Regions from separate parts of the Enterobacter sp. H2G27 genome, predicted to be linked through region 3. Evidence: predicted binding sites of a transcription regulator. Region 3 holds the regulator's gene; each other region holds the start of a gene.
The links. Region 3 encodes LexA, which represses DNA repair genes until DNA is damaged. Its sites were predicted from a motif close to TNCTGTATGTACATACAGNA; they were not measured.
Positions count from the first base shown of each region.

Region 1: mutH (DNA mismatch repair endonuclease MutH) is a predicted target of LexA. The motif match lies at 1,339-1,358, and genes of this name have one in related genera.
Region 2: ACW9E7_RS05895 (DNA translocase FtsK 4TM domain-containing protein) is a predicted target of LexA. The motif match lies at 3,905-3,924, and genes of this name have one in related genera.

Region 1 is NZ_JBSVSI010000001.1:3,427,340-3,433,631, forward strand. It holds gene ptsP (phosphoenolpyruvate--protein phosphotransferase) at 1-361, opposite strand, end outside; gene rppH (RNA pyrophosphohydrolase) at 374-904, opposite strand; gene mutH (DNA mismatch repair endonuclease MutH) at 1,588-2,280, shown strand; gene ACW9E7_RS16170 (YgdI/YgdR family lipoprotein) at 2,409-2,627, shown strand; gene ACW9E7_RS16175 (NADP(H)-dependent aldo-keto reductase) at 2,759-3,799, shown strand; gene lplT (lysophospholipid transporter LplT) at 3,892-5,085, opposite strand; gene aas (bifunctional acyl-ACP--phospholipid O-acyltransferase/long-chain-fatty-acid--ACP ligase) at 5,078-6,292, opposite strand, start outside.
Region 2 is NZ_JBSVSI010000001.1:1,256,496-1,262,787, reverse strand. It holds gene lolA (outer membrane lipoprotein chaperone LolA) at 1-33, opposite strand, end outside; gene ACW9E7_RS05895 (DNA translocase FtsK 4TM domain-containing protein) at 162-3,827, opposite strand; gene lrp (leucine-responsive transcriptional regulator Lrp) at 3,963-4,457, opposite strand; gene trxB (thioredoxin-disulfide reductase) at 5,002-5,970, shown strand; gene cydD (heme ABC transporter permease/ATP-binding protein CydD) at 6,085-6,292, shown strand, end outside.
Region 3 is NZ_JBSVSI010000001.1:75,724-82,015, forward strand. It holds gene plsB (glycerol-3-phosphate 1-O-acyltransferase PlsB) at 1-1,112, opposite strand, end outside; gene ACW9E7_RS00335 (diacylglycerol kinase) at 1,267-1,635, shown strand; gene lexA (transcriptional repressor LexA) at 1,744-2,352, shown strand; gene dinF (MATE family efflux transporter DinF) at 2,415-3,752, shown strand; gene ACW9E7_RS00350 (CsbD family protein) at 3,873-4,082, shown strand; gene zur (zinc uptake transcriptional repressor Zur) at 4,130-4,642, opposite strand; gene ACW9E7_RS00360 (cupin domain-containing protein) at 4,758-5,246, shown strand; gene ACW9E7_RS00365 (conjugal transfer protein TraF) at 5,419-6,292, shown strand, end outside.

The DNA.
Region 1 (6,292 bases), 3.4 Mb from region 3:
GCTGGCGACGCTGGATAATCGGTACGCCAAGGAAAGCGCGGAAGCGCTCTTCTTTTACGGAAGGGATGTATTTAAAGCTGGGGTGTTTTTGCGCGTCAGCAAGGTTGATGGGTTCAGCCAGCCGCCCAACCAGACCGACGATACCCTCATCAAATGCGAGCGTTACGGTGCGTCCACGTGGCTTCTTCAAACCACGGGTCGCCATCAGGTAATAGCAGCGCCGATCGTGGTCGGCCAGATATACCGAACAGACCTCGGTCTCCATCGCAAGACAGATGTCGGTGACCAGAATATTCAGCGCCTCGTTCAGACGCGGAGCGCTGGCCACCTTCTCGACTATTTCTCGCAAGCGGGTGAGCATGATTTGCGTAGCTTAACCTCTTTTACGTCGCCAGGCAGGTGCGCTCTGCGGCTTAGGCGGGATCTCCTGAAGCTGCATTACCACACTTGCAAACTCTTTCATCACCCTACGGTAAACATCGCGTTTAAATGACACGACCTGACGAACAGGATACCAATAGCTCACCCAGCGCCAGCCATCGAACTCCGGCGTACTGCTGGTTTGCATATTGATGTCTGAATCGTTGCCCACCAACTGCAACAGAAACCACTTCTGTTTCTGGCCGATACAAACCGGCTTTGTGTCCCAACGCACCAAACGTTTCGGTAACTTGTAACGCAACCAGTTGCGGGTCGAAGCCAGGATGCGAACATCTTTCCGGCTCAAACCGACCTCTTCAAAAAGCTCCCGGTACATCGCTTGTTCTGGGGACTCTCCCGGATTAATCCCGCCTTGCGGGAACTGCCAGGAGTGCTGACCATATCGCCGGGCCCACATTACCTGGCCCTGACGATTACAAATTACTATTCCTACGTTCGGGCGGTAGCCATCGTCATCAATCACCGGACTACCCCAAACTAAACCTTATATATGAATGATTGTTTCACACTACAGGGAGGCGGTAAACCACTCTCTTACAGGGCTGCAGCCTAATAACATTTGAATAACTCACAAATAAGTGCTGAGTTATAAACAGATGAGAGCCATTAAAAGGAATTTTATTCACCTTTTCTGTGGATATAGTTGTGAAGAAGTGTCTAATTACCGATGAACAACCTCAAACAATGCCGTCCCCCCCTTTTTAGCTTAATTCAATAATACAATTATTTTCATATAGTTAAATGCATTTCCATGAACACAAAACAGAATAGCGTGACGATCGTCACATCAGGGATCGTCGTGCTGATGAAAGATCGAACAGCGTCGGTTTTATCCACAGATTGTGCCAATAAGTTAGTCACAATTTGTTTGAAAATTCGATTTTCCTCGCACGTCAAGGCTGTAGATTGAAACAGTAGTCAGGGTTATGCCCAGTTATCCCATTTTTCTGTGGATAACATGGTGTAAGATCCTGTTCATTGTCAGTGACCAGATTTGAACAACCCGTTTTCCGACTCTGGTGAAACGATTTCAAACCAGTAAAAAAACATATAAATCATGTACATGGAATATTCGTACAGAAATAGTTAAACTCTATCCACAGGGGACAATTTCTTCGTTTATTTTTTAATCAAAAGGTTACCATCATGCATCCGCTTACACCCTTGCTCTCACCGCCGTCCAGCGAGGGCCAGTTGCTACAGCAGGCACAGCGTCTTGCAGGCTTTTCGCTTGGCGAGCTGGCGGCAATGGCAGGGCTTCAGATCCCGAAGGATCTTAAGCGGGATAAAGGCTGGATCGGCATGCTGCTTGAACTATGGCTGGGTGCCAGCGCAGGGAGCAAACCCGAGCAGGATTTTGCTGCACTTGGCGTGGAGTTAAAAACTATCCCTGTAGACAGCCAGGGCAAGCCGCTTGAGACCACCTTTGTCTGCGTTGCGCCATTAACCGGCAATACCGGCGTGACGTGGGAAACCAGTCACGTTCGCCACAAGCTGAAGCGCGTATTATGGGTACCGGTTGAAGGTGAGCGTCAGATCCCCCTGGCTGACCGTCGCGTTGGCGCACCGCTGCTCTGGAGCCCGGACGAGGATGAAGAGCATCAGCTGCGCCTGGACTGGGAAGAGCTGATGGACATGATTGTGCTTGGGCAGGTAGAGCGCATCACCGCCCGACACGGAGAAGTGTTACAGCTGCGTCCGAAAGCGGCCAACAGTAAAGCACTTACCGAGGCAATCGGCGCGCAGGGTGAACCGATACTGACGTTGCCGCGCGGTTTTTATCTCAAAAAGAATTTCACTGGCGCACTCCTGGCACGTCATTTCCTGTTAAAAACATAGTTTTTTACTTATTTTGCGAGCTCTCAAACATAATCGACTGCTTTTTAAGATTTTACCGCTTCCTCAAGTCGCCATATCGGGTTAATACTAGATTATGATTTGATACAAGCCAGATGAGGACGATAACGATGAAAAAATGGGCAGTATTAGTGTCAGCAGTCGGTTTAGCGTTTGCCGTATCGGGCTGTAGCAGCGATTACGTCATGGCGACAAAAGATGGTCGAATGATCCTGACCGATGGCAAACCCGAAGTTGACGATGATACCGGTCTGGTCAGCTACCGCGACCAGGAAGGCAATAAAATGCAGATCAATCGCGACGAAGTATCGCAAATTATCGAGCGATAATCAGAGAGAGGTCAGCCGCTTGCTGGCCTTTTTGATTTTTTTCTTCCCCTTTTGCTTCCCCTCTGCCATGTTTATATTCCTTTGTCGGGCACGCCCTGACGCGGTCTATAAGTCTACTGAGGAAGCCGGCTATGCATTATCACCGTATCCCCCACAGCGCTCTGGAAATAAGCCAACTGGGGTTGGGCACGATGACATTTGGTGAACAAAACAGCGAAGCCGATGCCCATGCACAACTCGATTACGCCGTCAGCCAGGGCATTAACCTGATTGATGTTGCAGAGATGTACCCTGTTCCGCCACGCCCTGAAACGCAGGGACTTACCGAAACCTACGTCGGTAACTGGTTGGCAAAGCGCGGCAACCGTGAAAAGCTGGTGATTGCCTCAAAAGTCAGTGGCCCCGCACGCAATAACGATACCGGGATCCGCCCGAACCAGATCCTCGATCGCAAGAATATCCGCGCCGCTCTGGATGCCAGCCTGAAGCGCCTGCAAACCGACTATCTCGACCTCTACCAGGTGCACTGGCCGCAGCGACCAACCAACTGCTTTGGCAAGCTCGGATACAGCTGGAATGAGAGCGCCCCCGCCGTGACGCTGCTGGAAACGCTGGAAGCGCTGACCGAGTGCCAGCGCGCGGGAAAAATCCGCTACATTGGCGTATCTAACGAAACGGCCTTTGGGGTCATGCGCTATCTGCACCTGGCGGATAAGCACGATCTGCCGCGTATTGTGACTATCCAGAACCCGTACAGCTTGCTTAACCGCAGCTATGAGGTGGGTCTGGCCGAAGTGACACAGTATGAAGAGGTAGAGCTGCTCGCCTATTCCTGTCTCGGCTTCGGCACGCTGACGGGGAAATACCTGAACGGCGCGAAGCCGGCGGGGGCGCGAAATACCCTCTTTAGCCGCTTCACCCGCTACAGCGGTGAGCAGACGCAGAAAGCCGTTGCTGCCTATGTAGATATCGCAAAGCGTCACGGTCTTGACCCTGCACAGATGGCGCTGGCCTTCGTGCGTCGTCAGCCGTTTGTTGCCAGCACCCTGCTGGGCGCGACAACGATGGAACAGCTGAAAACCAATATTGAGAGTTTCCACCTGAACCTGAGTGAAGACGTGTTAGCAGAGATTGAAGCGGTGCATCAGGTTTATACTTATCCTGCACCATAGCCTGACGCTTTTGCCCGGTGGCGCTACGCTTACCGGGCCTACAGGTGCTCAAACGCAGGCCCGGTAAGGCGAAGCCACCACCCGGCTAGATATCAACGCCGACGCTGCCAAATCCACAAGCCCGCGATCGCAATCGCAAACAGCCCACCAAACCCGACGCCGATCCCCACCACCGGCACACCCACTTTTACCGCCAGCGAGTAGAGCCCCAGCATTAACAGCATTGCCAGGTTTTCACCCAGGTTTTGTACCGCGATAGCATTTCCCGCCCCGACAGTCTGCTTACCCCGTTCCTGCAGCAACGCGTTCAGCGGCACCACGAAGAAGCCCCCCAGAATACCAATCAGGATGAGGAGGACATACGCGGGCAATAACGCATGCTGCAGCGAGAAGATAAGCACCACGACGCCAATCAGGATCCCTGCGGGCATGCAGCGCGCTACCGTCTCGAGCGTCACCAGCTTCGCCGCCGCACCCGCCCCAACCACAATGCCGATGGCCACCATCGCATTAAGATAGGTCGGCGTCGCATTGTCCGTAATGCCCAGCGCCACCGGCACCCACAGGACCAGCAGGAAGCGCAGCGTGACGCCCGCCCCCCAGAACATACTGGTCCCCATCAGGGAGAAACGCGTTTCCCCGTTACGCCACAGCACGCGGCACGCGTTGAAGAAACTGCCGGTCATCGGTTTGAAGCGCCAGGATTGCCCCGGGCGAGCCACTGGCAGCTTCGGAATAAAGAGGTTTGCCACGACCGCCCCGCCATACACCACCGCGCAGATGCCCAGTGCCGCCAGGACATGCCAGTCGGCCAGTACGCCGCCCGCGACGGATCCGAGCAGAATAGCAGCAATGGTTGACGACTCCATCAGGCCGTTGGCTTTCACCAGCTTATCGCCCGTGGTCAGCTCTCCGAGGATGCCATACTTTGCCGGGGAGTAGGCGGCAGCGCCAATGCCCACCAGCGTGTAGCCAATAAACGGATTGAAGCCAAAGCAAATGCTGGCGGCACCCAGCAGCTTGAGACCGTTGGCAAACATCATCACCCGGCCTTTCGGGAAGCTGTCCGCTACCTGCCCGACGAACGGAGCAAAGATAATGTAAGCGCCCACAAACACCATCTGCAGGATCGGCTGACTCCAGTCGGGGTAAAACTCGGCTTTCAGCAGCGCCAGCGTGGCGAACAGCAGCGCATTATCACCGAACGCAGAGAGGAACTGCGCGGCAATGACCGCCATCATGCCTTTTGAACGCAGTGAGGTGTTAGTGTGTACTGACTCACGCATTTTGCTGTTCCGCCTCTTCAACCATGCCTTTCAGGGTCACGAAATCGGGCTTCCCGCTACCCAGCACCGGGAGCTGCTTCAGGTAGCGAATGTCGCGCGGCACGGCCAGTTCAGGGATACCGTGTTCACGCGCATAGCTCAGTAACCTGTCGCGCTTAAGTTCAGCGTCGGTCGTAAACAGCACCAGCGCCTCGCCTTTGCTGGCATCACTCTTCACCACCGTAGCATGCATCTTATCCGCAGACACGGCCGTTGCCAGCTGTTCGACCATTTCCAGAGAGACCATTTCACCGGCGATTTTAGCGAAGCGTTTCGCGCGTCCCTGAATCTGTACAAAGCCCTGCTCATCGAAACGGACGATATCGCCGGTGTCGTACCAGCCGGTTTCAACCTCGCCGCTGACGTTTTCCGCCGTCGGCGCTTCCAGCACGCCCGGGTTTTCCACGCGCAGATAACCGTTCATCACGTTTGGCCCTTTCAGCTGCAGACGGCCACCGTCCTCAATGCCCGGCACCGCCAGCAGACGCGCATCCATTCCCGGCAGGATTCGGCCAACCGTACCTGGTTTTGCCGCCATCGGCACGTTAATCGAGACCACGGGCGCACACTCGGTAACGCCATAGCCTTCAAGAATGCGCAGGCCAAACTTGTCCTGCCAGATCTGGCGCGTGCTCTCCTGCAGTTTTTCCGCACCGGCCACCACATACCGCACGCGATAGAAGTCATACGGATTGGCGAAACGCGCATAGTTGCCCAGGAAGGTTGAGGTTCCGAACAGGACGGTGCAGTTACGGTCATAGACCAGCTCCGGCACAATGCGGTAATGCAGCGGGCTCGGGTAGAGGAACACTTCTGCGCCGGTCAGGAGCGGCGTGAACAGCCCCACCGTCAGGCCAAATGAGTGGAACAGCGGCAGCGCCGACATAAAGCGGTCGTTTGCGGTAAAGTCGGCGATGCTTTTAATCTGCTCAACGTTCGCCAGAATGCTCTTGTGGCTGTGGACGACGCCTTTAGGGTTGCCCTCCGATCCCGACGTGAAGAGGATAATCGCGTCATCTTCCGGCTGCTGTTTGACCTGCGCCAGACGCGGCACCAGCAGATGCGCAAAAATCCACAGCTTGTCGCCGGTGGTCACGTCCGCTTTCAGATCCTCCAGGAAGACCCAGCGCACCTGGGTGAGCTGCTCGGGAAGATGCCAGAGCTTGCC
Region 2 (6,292 bases), 1.2 Mb from region 3:
GAGTAATGCACAGGCGATGGCGATTTTTTTCATTGTTATTCCTTAAAATACGTCTTCCCGATATGGGATTTCCGTCTTCTATTCTGGACCTGCCCGAAGGCAGGCGACAGAAGAAAATGCTTAAATTTGGCTGATTTACCCTTCTTTGCAAACGCTGAAGGTTAATCAAACGGCGGCGGCGCCAGCACCTCGCGGTTACCGTTATGCCCCTGCTCGCTCACAATGCCCTGCGCTTCCATCTGCTCGATGATACGCGCTGCGCGGTTATACCCGATGCGGAATTGACGCTGCACGCCTGAGATGGACGCTTTGCGTTTTTCGGTAACGAAGTTAACCGCCTGATCGAATAACGGATCCAGCTCTTCACCACCGTCGAAGCCACCGCCGCCGCCTTCGCTTTCCGTATCGCTGGTAATGCCGTCAATATATTGTGGACGACCGCGCGCTTTCCAGTCCTGCACAACGGCGTGAACTTCCTCGTCGCGGACAAACGCACCGTGAACACGCACCGGAGAAGTGGAGTTCGGGCCGGAATAGAGCATGTCCCCCATTCCCAGCAGCGACTCTGCGCCACCCTGATCAAGAATGGTACGGGAGTCAATTTTGCTTGATACGGTAAAGGCGATACGCGTCGGAATGTTCGCTTTGATAAGACCGGTGATAACGTCCACGGAAGGACGCTGGGTCGCCAGCACAAGGTGAATACCAGCCGCACGCGCTTTCTGCGCCAGACGGGCAATCAACTCTTCCACTTTCTTACCAACGGTCATCATCAGGTCAGCGAATTCATCGACCAGCACGACGATATAAGGCAGTTTTTCCAGCACCGGATGCTGGGCATCCATGCTGTCACCTGGCTTCCAGTAAGGATCCGGGATCGGACGTCCCATACGCATAGCCTGGGCGATTTTCTCGTTATAACCGGCCAGATTACGTACGCCCAACGCAGACATCAGCTTGTAGCGGCGTTCCATCTCATTGACGCTCCAGCGCAGGGCGTTGGCGGCGTCTTTCATGTCGGTGACCACTTCGGTCAGCAGATGAGGAATACCTTCATAGACCGACAGTTCGAGCATTTTCGGGTCGATCATGATGAAACGCACATCTTCCGGCTGCGCTTTATAGAGCATGCTGAGGATCATGGCGTTCACACCGACAGACTTACCGGAACCGGTAGTACCCGCGACCAGCAGGTGAGGCATTTTTGCGAGGTCTGCCACCACCGGATCGCCAGCGATATCTTTACCCAGCACCACGGTCAGCGGGGATGGGTTATCGCGGAATTTGGTGTTATCCAGCACTTCACGCAGGTAGACGGTCTGACGTTTCTTGTTCGGCAGCTCAAGACCAACGTAAGGTTTGCCCGGTATCACTTCCACCACACGTACCGCAACGGTCGACAAGGAACGCGCCAGGTCGCGGGACAGGTTAGAAATACGCGCGGCTTTAACGCCTGGCGCCAGGTTCAGTTCAAAACGGGTGATAACAGGGCCCGGCGAGTAGTTCACCACGTCAGCCTTGATACGGAAGTCGGCCAGACGGGCTTCCACCAGACGCGCCATCTGCTCCAGCGCGAAGGTATCGACGGGTTCCACTTCCGACGGCGGCGGCGTTAACAGATCCAGAGAAGGCAGCGGCGTGCTTGGACGCTGGAGCGGACGGCTGTCACCGTTACGCATCAGCAGCGGGTGAATCAGGCTCTCCTGCGGCTGAGGCGCAGGCTGCTGGAACTGCGGCGGCTGCGGTTGCTGAACTGGTTGTTGCGGTTGCGCATATGGCTGATGAACGGGCTGCTGGCGCACAGGCTCAACTTCCGGCATCACGCTCGGGGTAAATAAAGGCTCGCTCGGGCCATCATCCACCAGATCCTTCATCGGCGAGAATTCAAAATCAGACAGTGAGAACGGATTTGCACCAGCCGGTTGTTCACCGGAATAACGTTGCTGCTGGGTGGCGGCGAACTGGCGCGCTAATTCCGCTTCTGCAGCGTCATCTTCGTCTTCAGGCACAGGTTCATCGTGCTGATATTCTTCACCGTAGCGTTGATTCTGCTGCGCGGCGAACTGGCGGGCCAGCTCGTCCTGCTGCATCTCATCGACGTCATCTTCGTACTCATGCTCGCGCGCTTTCTCTTCCGCCATGCGCTGGGAAGGCAGCTTGATACCATAAGAGGCAAGTTCACGACGGGTTGGTACGCGAACGCGGTTAGGACGAGGCAGTTGCGGACCAATCCCCTCCTTCACCTGAGGACGTGGCGCGCCCCCTGTTGCCAGGCTAAAGACAGGTGCAGCCACGGCAGCGGCCGGGGTAGCCTGCTTCACGCTTTCCGCTACGGGTGCAACTACAGGTGTCGGGTCGACCGGTGGAACTGGGACAGAAGGCGCTTTTGTCACCGGCTCCTGCACCGGTTCAGGCACAGGCTGATACCAGGCAGCCAGCTGTTCGCGTTCACGCGCGCGGCGCTCTTCGACTTCTTCAAAATAGTACAGCGGTGGACGGGCTGGCTTCACCTCTTCCACGATTTCAGGTTCAGGCTGCAGCGCAACATGAGGCTGCACAGGTTCAACCGGTTCAGGCACATACTCCTGATACGGTTGGGCCACAGGCTGTTCAAAGTGAGGGTAATCTTGCGGTTCATACGCAGGCTGCGGCGGCTGATATGGCTGCTGCCACTGCTCCTGCTGCACAGGGACATAGCTCTCTGGTTCAGGCGCGATAACGGGCTCCGGCGTGTGAACACCGGGAGCAGTCTGCCAGTCAACCTGAGGTTGCTGAATAACGGATTCCGGCGGCGAAACCGGCGCGGATGGCATCACGGCGTCGACAGGCGCGGCATACGCCTGCGCTGCGGTTGTCGCGGCTGCGGCTGCCGCAACCGGTTCAGTGACCGAGTGACCGTTTAACAGCGGGTCGTATTCGTCAAAGTCCCCGGGTGTGGCCCGGCTGCCAGAGAAGAGCACATCGTCAGGATCGACTGCTACACCCGCAGCGCGATACGCCACCTGCTCGTCTTCATCCATGCGTTTACCGGAGAAGAGCGCCTCATCGGTTTTACGACCTAGCGGGTTGGCAAATTTCTCAGCAACACGCTGACGACGCGCCAGCGCGCCGCGCAGAATACGCGCACGACGAGATTCGCGACGCTGCACAGGCGCGTCATCTTCCTCTTCATCTTCGTACTCGTCTTCATCAACCCACGTATCGTCACGGCGGGTACGGTTGCTGGCGAAGGTCAGAATGGTGAGGATAAAACTACCAATTTTCTCGGCAATGCTCACCCATGACCAGCCGGTAAACAGCGTTAGCCCGGCCGCCCAAATGCACAGCAGCGCCAGCGTGCCGCCGCTGCTGTGCAGCATCGGCTGTAGCGCAGAACTGAGTAAGCTGCCGATTACACCACCAGAGGCGAAGTACCAGATATCATCCGCATTGATTGCCGCCAGCCCGCACGAAGTAAGGATCAGCGCCAGCGCGCCAATCAGGCGCAGCGACACGGCGAAATAGTCGATGTAATCATCGTTCTGACGATGACGCCACGCAAACCAGCAGCCGCCAATGATAATAACGGGGAGGGTGTAGGCCATCACACCGAAAATGAAAAACAGCGTATCCGCCAGCCAGGCACCAGGGACACCGCCTAAATTATGGATAGGCTCATGCCATGCAGTTTGTGACCAGCTGGGATCTGAAGGATTGAAACTGAATAAGGCTGCCATCAGCCAGACGGCAAAAAGGGCAATAACAATCAGCAAAGCCTCGAGGAGACGACGTCCGCTGCTTAGCTTCGATAGTGTGACTTCTTTGTCTTCAGTGTATTCCTGGCTCAAAAAAGGCTCTCCAGGTATCAGGCATATCCTGCCTTTTTGCTAAAACGGACAACAGCGCCGGGACTCCCCGGCACTGTTGCTGTATGGATTAACAGGAGTGTAATCAAACTAAGCTGATTTTGCACCTGTTCCGTGTTAGCGCGTCTTAATAACCAGACGATTGCTCTGTTTGACCTCTTCCATCACCACATATGTACGGGTGTCGTTCACGCCTGGCAGACGCAGCAGGGTTTCCCCCAGCAGCTTACGGTAGGCGGACATATCAGGCACTCGGGTTTTCAACAGGTAGTCGAAATCACCGGACACCAGATGACACTCTTGAATTTCTTCAAGTTTTTGTACAGCGGCGTTGAATTGTTCAAACACATCCGGCGCACCACGATTCAGAGTAATCTCAACAAATACCAGAAGTGAGGCATCCAGATAATGCGGGTTCAACAGAGCAGTGTAGCCCTGAATGAAACCCTGTCTTTCCAGTCGGCGCACACGCTCAAGGCACGGCGTCGGGGAAAGTCCCACACGTTTTGAAAGCTCGACGTTGGAAATACGCCCATCCTTTTGCAATTCATTAAGAATGTTACGATCGATACGGTCGAGATCTTTGCCAGGGCGCTTCTTGCTATCTACCATTATTATTGTCTCTCTGTATTCCTTCCCTACTCCTGCCTGGACCCTGTGCACATCACTGTTCAGAGCCTGTACCCGTTAGTCATCACATCGCCTGATTATGTAATAGACGCGATGCGGATTCGGGTTCTGTTGGTAAGAAGACCGTTGCCCGAAGGCTGTCACCGACATCACGTATGGCGTCTGTCCACGCCATGCGTAGATTTCACTGACCCGGTAAAAATGGCATTTACGTGCATGCCTATGCGGCATACGGTTAACGCGGTTTTTTTTCTTCCTTGAATGTTTTCGCAAAAGCGCAGGGGATTGTCAAAGCAAAACATCGTTTTTTAGTACAACATGCCGGATATTCATTACGGCAGGGTATTAATCCTCATTTTATTGCCTTAGAAACGACCGCTTTTATCGAGAAAGCGTGAGGTTATCGCGCGCTATTCATCGTCCATGGCTATTACACAGATTGATATCAAAATTGCTGCGCTCTTTTTTTACGGCAACAAATTCCCTACAATCCAGCCAAATGTCTGCCAACAACAATGGGGATCTCATGGGCACGGCCAAACACAGTAAGCTGCTAATCCTTGGTTCTGGACCTGCGGGATATACCGCAGCGGTCTATGCTGCACGCGCTAACCTGCACCCGGTACTCATTACCGGTATGGAAAAAGGCGGTCAGCTGACCACCACCACCGAAGTGGAAAACTGGCCAGGGGACCCGAACGACCTGACCGGGCCGCTGCTGATGGAACGTATGCACGAGCATGCCGCTAAATTCGAAACCGAAATTCTGTTCGACCACATCAATAAGGTCGATCTTCAGAACCGTCCGTTCCGCCTGACGGGCGACAGCGGCGAATACACCTGCGACGCGCTGATCATCGCCACGGGTGCTTCTGCCCGTTACCTCGGTCTGCCATCCGAAGAAGCGTTCAAGGGCCGCGGCGTCTCTGCCTGCGCAACCTGCGACGGTTTCTTCTACCGTAATCAGAAAGTCGCGGTCATCGGCGGCGGCAACACCGCAGTGGAAGAAGCACTCTATCTGGCAAACATTGCCTCTGAGGTGCACCTGATCCACCGTCGCGAAACCTTCCGCGCGGAGAAGATCCTGATCAAACGTCTGATGGATAAAGTAGCAAGCGGCAACATCGTGCTGCATACCAACCGTACCCTGGAAGAGGTGACGGGCGACCAGATGGGCGTTGCCGGTCTGCGTATCCGTGATACCCAGAACACCGATAACGTCGAAACGCTGGAAGTGGCGGGCCTTTTTGTGGCGATCGGTCACAGTCCGAACACCGCGATCTTCGACGGTCAGCTGGAGCTGGAAAACGGCTACATCAAAGTGCAGTCCGGTATTCACGGTAATGCGACCCAGACCAGCATCCCGGGTGTGTTCGCGGCCGGCGACGTGATGGACCACATTTACCGTCAGGCGATCACCTCAGCGGGTACCGGCTGTATGGCCGCGCTGGACGCTGAACGCTACCTCGATGGACTGGCTGAACAAGGTAAATAATCTTTACAAGTCAGTAACAAACGTAAATAAAGGCGGCGATAAGTCGCCTTTATTGTCTCCCCGTTGTAACATTGCGCTGCCCAACTTCTAATAACGTCACCTGCAAAGTACGCAATGGAAAAAACCCGTCAACAAGAGTTAACACGCTGGCTGAAACAGCAAAGCGTTATTTCCCGCCGCTGGCTTACGATTTCCCGTCTCCTGGGATTCGTTAGCGGTCTGTTGATTGTTGCCCAGGCATGGCTGCTGGCCCGCATTCTTAATCACATGATCATGGAGAACATTCCACGCGAAGCGCTCCTGCTGCCCTTTATTGTCCTGA
Region 3 (6,292 bases):
CCCAGATACTCGCGGAACACGGTGGAGTAGAGCTTGTTACCCTTGAAGGTACGACGAATAAAGAACGCGCCCAGGCGGCGGAAAATCGGACCTGCTGGCCAGAAATTCAGGTTGATACCGGCAGCAATGTGCGGCGGTACCAGCCCCTGATGATAGAGCACGTATGAAAGGAGCAGGTAGTCCATGTGGCTGCGGTGGCAGGGGACATAGACAATCTCATGGCCATCATGCGCCAGCTGACGCACGCGCTCGGCGTTATGGACGTTGATGCCCTGATACAGGCGGTTCCACGTAAAGCCGAGAATACGATCGGAAAGGCGAATCATCTCGTAAGAGAAGTTCGCTGCAATCTCTTCCATCAGCGCAATGGCGTTCTGCTGGGCTTTCTCATGCGAAATTTTCTTGCTGCGCGCTTCATCTTCAACGGCGCGGGCAATCGCTTTGGAGGCCAGCAGCTTGTTGAACAGATCCTGACGCGCCGGGAGGCGTGGCCCTACGGCAGCGAGGCGCTGACGAGCGAAGTGCATACGCGCCACGCGCGCCAGTTTTTGCGCGATGATCTTGTCGGTGCCGTGCTCGTCCGCCATGTGACGCAGCGAAACGGAAGGGGAGAAACGTACAAAGCTGTCGCGTCCCAGCCAGGAGACCGCAAAGAACTTCTGGATGCCGTTAAGCATGCGCAGCGGCGGGTTCTCTTCACCTTTTTCGCGGCCCGGACGACGACCAAACATCACCGATACCGGCACCATCTGCACATCCAGATCGGGGTTGCTGCGGTGCAGGTCGAGATAGTCATGGAACAGCTTGATGGACTCTTCTTTCGGCGTGTAATAGGTAAACACGCGCGGCCCGCCGTGGATGAACACGTAGCGCGGCAGCAGCGTACCGTCAACTTCCAGCGGTTCAAGCGGATCTGGTAAGTCATGCGCCAGACACTGGGCGCGAAGCGTCAGTAAGTCAGCCTTCGAGTTATAAGGCAAAACGTACATAATGGGACGCGACGTATCGAGCCCCAGTTCCAGCGCGGGTTCTGCTGGGATAGACTTGCTTTTTACCAGGATGCTTAATGGTAAATTAAGTAATTTGTAGTAAATTCGTGGCCAGCCGGACATAAACGATGTAAAGCCTCTGGTTAATAATGCAATTGCGGCGCAAGGATAACAGAAAGCGCGCAAAATTTCTGTTGTTACCCGTCATACTTCAGGCTGTAGCGAAACGCGCTACGGCTCCTGTTACTGACGCTCTTTTTTAAAAAAGGTTCTTTTAATGGCCAATAATACCACTGGGTTAACACGTATCATCAAAGCCGCCGGCTATTCATGGAAAGGTTTCCGTGCCGCATGGGCCAACGAGGCCGCGTTTCGCCAGGAGGGCGTCGCCGCTATCATCGCGGTGATCGTCGCCTGTTTCCTTGATGTTGATGCTATTACCCGCGTACTTCTTATCGGTTCCGTACTTCTGGTGATGATAGTGGAAATTCTTAATAGCGCTATTGAGGCCGTTGTGGATCGCATCGGTTCCGATTTCCATGAGCTTTCTGGCCGCGCAAAAGACATGGGATCTGCTGCCGTATTACTGGCGATTATCACTGCCGTTATCACCTGGGTCACGCTGCTTTGGTCACATTTCCGATGAGCCTCGAGGAATAATTAAGTCCCTGGTTTTTTGTGCAGTTTTTGGTTCCAAAATCGCCTTTGACTGTATATACTCACAGCATAACTGTATATACACCCAGGGGGCGGAATGAAAGCGTTAACGACCAGGCAGCAAGAGGTGTTTGATCTCATCCGGGATCATATCGGCCAGACGGGTATGCCACCTACGCGTGCGGAAATCGCGCAGCGTCTGGGTTTCCGTTCTCCGAATGCTGCCGAAGAACACCTGAAAGCGCTGGCGCGTAAAGGCGTGATTGAGATTGTATCAGGCGCGTCACGCGGTATCCGACTGCTGGTAGAAGAAGAGACGGGCATTCCGCTGGTAGGTCGTGTTGCTGCCGGTGAGCCTTTACTGGCACAGCAGCATATTGAAGGTCATTACCAGGTCGATCCAGCCATGTTCAAGCCGAGCGCTGATTTTCTGCTGCGCGTTAGCGGCATGTCGATGAAAGACATCGGTATTCTTGACGGCGATCTGCTTGCGGTACATAAAACGCAGGATGTGCGTAACGGCCAGGTGGTTGTCGCGCGCATTGACGATGAAGTCACCGTCAAACGTCTGAAAAAACAGGGTAACACCGTTCAGTTGCTGCCTGAAAACAACGAGTTCACCCCAATTGTGGTCGATCTCCGCGAACAGAACTTCTCTATCGAAGGTCTGGCAGTAGGCGTGATTCGTAACGGTGAATGGCTGTAATCTCTTCCTGACAGGCTACGCTTCCGCTGTAGCCTGTTCATCTACCTTTCCCGGTATTTCGCATGTCACTACTGACGGCATCAGATAAGGCATTGTGGCGTCTTGCCCTGCCGATGATTTTCTCCAATATTACCGTGCCTTTACTGGGACTGGTTGATACTGCCGTTATAGGCCATCTTGATTCACCGGTTTATCTTGGCGGCGTGGCGATTGGCGCGACGGCAACCAGCTTCCTGTTTATGCTGTTGCTCTTTTTACGCATGAGCACCACCGGTCTTACCGCACAGGCTTATGGTGCGAAAGATCCGCTGCGTCTGGCGCGTGCGCTGGTGCAGCCGCTGATACTCGCGCTTGGCGCGGGTGCATTAATCGTTGTATTGCGGACACCCCTGATCGATCTTGCGCTTCATATCGTTGGCGGCAGCGAGGCGGTACTGGATCAGGCGCGACGTTTCCTTGAAATCCGCTGGCTCAGCGCGCCAGCGTCGCTGGCTAACCTGGTTCTGCTGGGGTGGTTACTGGGCGTTCAGTATGCCCGGGCGCCAGTGATTTTGCTGGTGGTGGGCAACCTTCTCAACATTGTGCTGGATATCTGGCTGGTGATGGGCCTGCATATGAACGTGCGGGGCGCGGCGCTGGCGACGGCGATTGCCGAATACGGAACCTTTATCATTGGCTTGTGGATGGTCTGGCGCGTGCTGTCGATGCGCGGGATCTCTCTGGCGCTGCTCAAAACCGCATGGCGCGGCAATATCCGTAAGCTGCTGGCCCTCAACCGTGACATCATGCTGCGCTCGCTGCTTCTTCAGCTCTGCTTCGGCGCGCTGACGGTTTTCGGGGCTCGACTGGGGCCAGAAATCGTGGCGGTCAACGCGATATTGATGACGCTTCTGACCTTTACCGCCTATGCGCTGGACGGTTTTGCCTACGCGGTTGAAGCGCATTCCGGGCAAGCATACGGTGCGCGAAAAAGCGGGCAGCTTCGGGATGTCTGGCGGGCAGCCTGCCGTCAGTCGGGACTGGTGGCGCTGGCCTTTGGTCTGGTGTACGCCTGCTTTGGTGAGCAGATCGTTGCATTGCTGACGTCTATCCCTGCTCTGCGCGAGCTGGCGAGTCACTATCTCCTCTGGCAAGTCATCTTACCGGTGGTCGGCGTCTGGTGTTATCTGCTGGACGGCATGTTTATTGGTGCGACGCGCGGAGCGGAAATGCGCAACAGCATGGCGGTTGCGGCGGCAGGTTTTGGTCTGACGCTGCTAACGCTTCCCTGGCTGGGTAATCACGGTTTGTGGCTGGCCCTGGCCGTCTTCCTCTCGCTGCGCGGGTTATCGCTGGCGTTTATCTGGCACCGCCACTGGCAAAACGATACCTGGTTCTCTTCGCGCCACGATATATCGTGACGGTTAAAGATTCCGAATATGAAATTAACTACGGAATCCTTAACTACAATAATTATCACGTCCAGCAGAAAAGAACGTAACGGACGTTACGACCCGACGCTTAACTAAGAGGACACGATGATGAATAAAGACGAAATCGGCGGCAACTGGAAGCAGTTCAAAGGTAAAGCGAAAGAAAAGTGGGGTAAGCTGACTGATGACGATATGACCGTCATTGAAGGTAAACGCGATCAGCTTGTCGGTAAAATTCAGGAACGTTACGGCTACGCGAAAGATCAGGCGGAAAACGAAGTAAAAGACTGGGAAACCCGTAACGACTACCGCTGGTAACGCTGAATAACCCACAGGGCGGCTCCAGGCCGCCTTATCTTTTGCCGTTAACGCGGCTTTTTCTTCACCAGGATAGAGTGGTCGTGCTGACACGCGTCCTGATGGCGACAGGCTTCCACCTCCACGCACGCGGAACAGAGCCCGTGCGCTTCAATCACGTTATGACGCAGGGCAAACCCTATTTTCGCTGCCAGCGTATGCATAATGTCTTCCACGCCTTCCGCAGCCTCTTCTTTCACCACGCCGCAGCGGTCACAGATAAACATCGCCGATGTGTGGGTGGGCTGATCGAACAGATGGCACAGCACATAGCTGTTGGTGGATTCCACCTTGTGCACGAACCCTTGTTCAAGCAGGAAATCCAGAGCGCGATAGACCGTCGGCGGCTTTGCCTGCGGCTCGCTTTCGCGGAGCAGGTCGAGCAGATCGTAGGCGCTGATGGCACCCTGCTGCAGGCTCATCAGGCGTAATACTTCAAGGCGCTGCGGAGTCAGGCGCACATTGCGTTGCGCACACAGCTTTTCGGCCTGCGCTAACAGCTCTTTTGTGGACTTATCCATGTAGCACCCCGGATGTTATAGGACGGAAAACCCTCACTTTATCATGTTCTGGTAAAAACGCCGAGATCCACCAGTCTGTGCTATACCTGACCCATTACAAACCGGGAAATAAACAATGAAAAAACCTGACTGTATTCGGCACTGGCGCGACGTAGAAGTCGCGGATGATTCGACCTATCCAGATAGCGATGAGCTTTTTTCTATCGGCGCCCCGCTGGCTCGAAAGCTTGGGCTCGGGCGTATTGGTATCCATCATGAGCGCCTGCCGCCTGGGCGCAGGACGTCCTATCCGCATGCGGAGAGCGACGAAGAAGAGTTTATTTACGTGCTTGAAGGCCACCCTGACGCCTGGATTAATGGCTACTTGTGGAAGCTGGAGCCTGGCGACAGCGTAGGTTTTCCCGCCGGTACCGGCATCTGTCATACCTTTATCAACAACACGGACGACGAGGTTCGGCTCCTGGTCGTTGGCGAGGCCAACAAGAAGCATAACCGCATATACTATCCGCTTAACCCGGTTTATGCCGCTACCCGAGAGGATCGCTGGGTAGACCACCCGCCCCAGTTTTTTGGACCGCATGATGGAAAACCTGGGAAAAAATAATTTCCTCTTCTATAAATATTGAGGGCCGTCACAAAATATAACAGGCCGTAAGGGAGTTTTACTTAGGGATAGAAATAGCGGGTCTTTTACTACTTATTCACAGCAATAGTTCGTTCCTGTTTGGGTGATAACAGACAGGGGTTATTTCATAACAGACTATAACGGGCATACTGTGAAAAAAAATTTTAAATTTTCGGTGGTTAGTATCGCTGTTTCCTTGTTTATGGCAAATCAGGCGGGAGCAGCCAATACCTGGACAGAATCACGAAGCGACGCAATGGGTGGCACTGGCGTTGCCTCCGGGAGCTATGGCAGTGGGGCATTAATCAACCCCGCGCTGCTGGCAAAGGCAAAACCTGACGATGATGTGACGGTCATTTTGCCGTCCGTTGGCGTACAGGTAACGGATGAGGACAATCTTCAGGACGAGATTGATACCATCAACGACAAAATCAATCACTACAAGGATGTGGTTGATAATCTCACGCCAAGAGAAATTATCACCAATCCATTAGGTTCCATTAATCAATTCCAGGGCGCGGCCAAAGATCTGGCCGATGAGCTGGACTATCTCAAAGGCAAAACCGCACGCGCAACGGCAGGGGCAGGGCTTGCTGTGAGTATCCCTAACGATGTCCTTTCGGTAGCCTTCATGGCGAAAGGCTATGCCCATGGCCGGGTGAGCTCGTCTATCGATCAGCAGGATATTGATTATCTGCGCGGTATTCAACGCAGTAATGTGGTGGCTGCCGGTGTTGCCCTGGACGCTGCGCTGAACGGCACGGATCAGATCACTAAAAACCTCAACTCAACCGCGTCTGGCCGGGCAGCGATTGTCTCCGACTATGGTGTTGCCGTTGCCCGCCAGTTTGACCTCGGCGGCGTCCCTGTTTCCGTGGGCGTGACGCCAAAGCTGCAAAAAACCTGGGTCTATAACTACACCACGTCAATCTACGATTACGACAGTAACAAGTGGAACGACAGCCGCTACCGTACTGACGATACGGGCTTCAACGTGGATGCCGGTATTGCGGCCGATTTCGGCG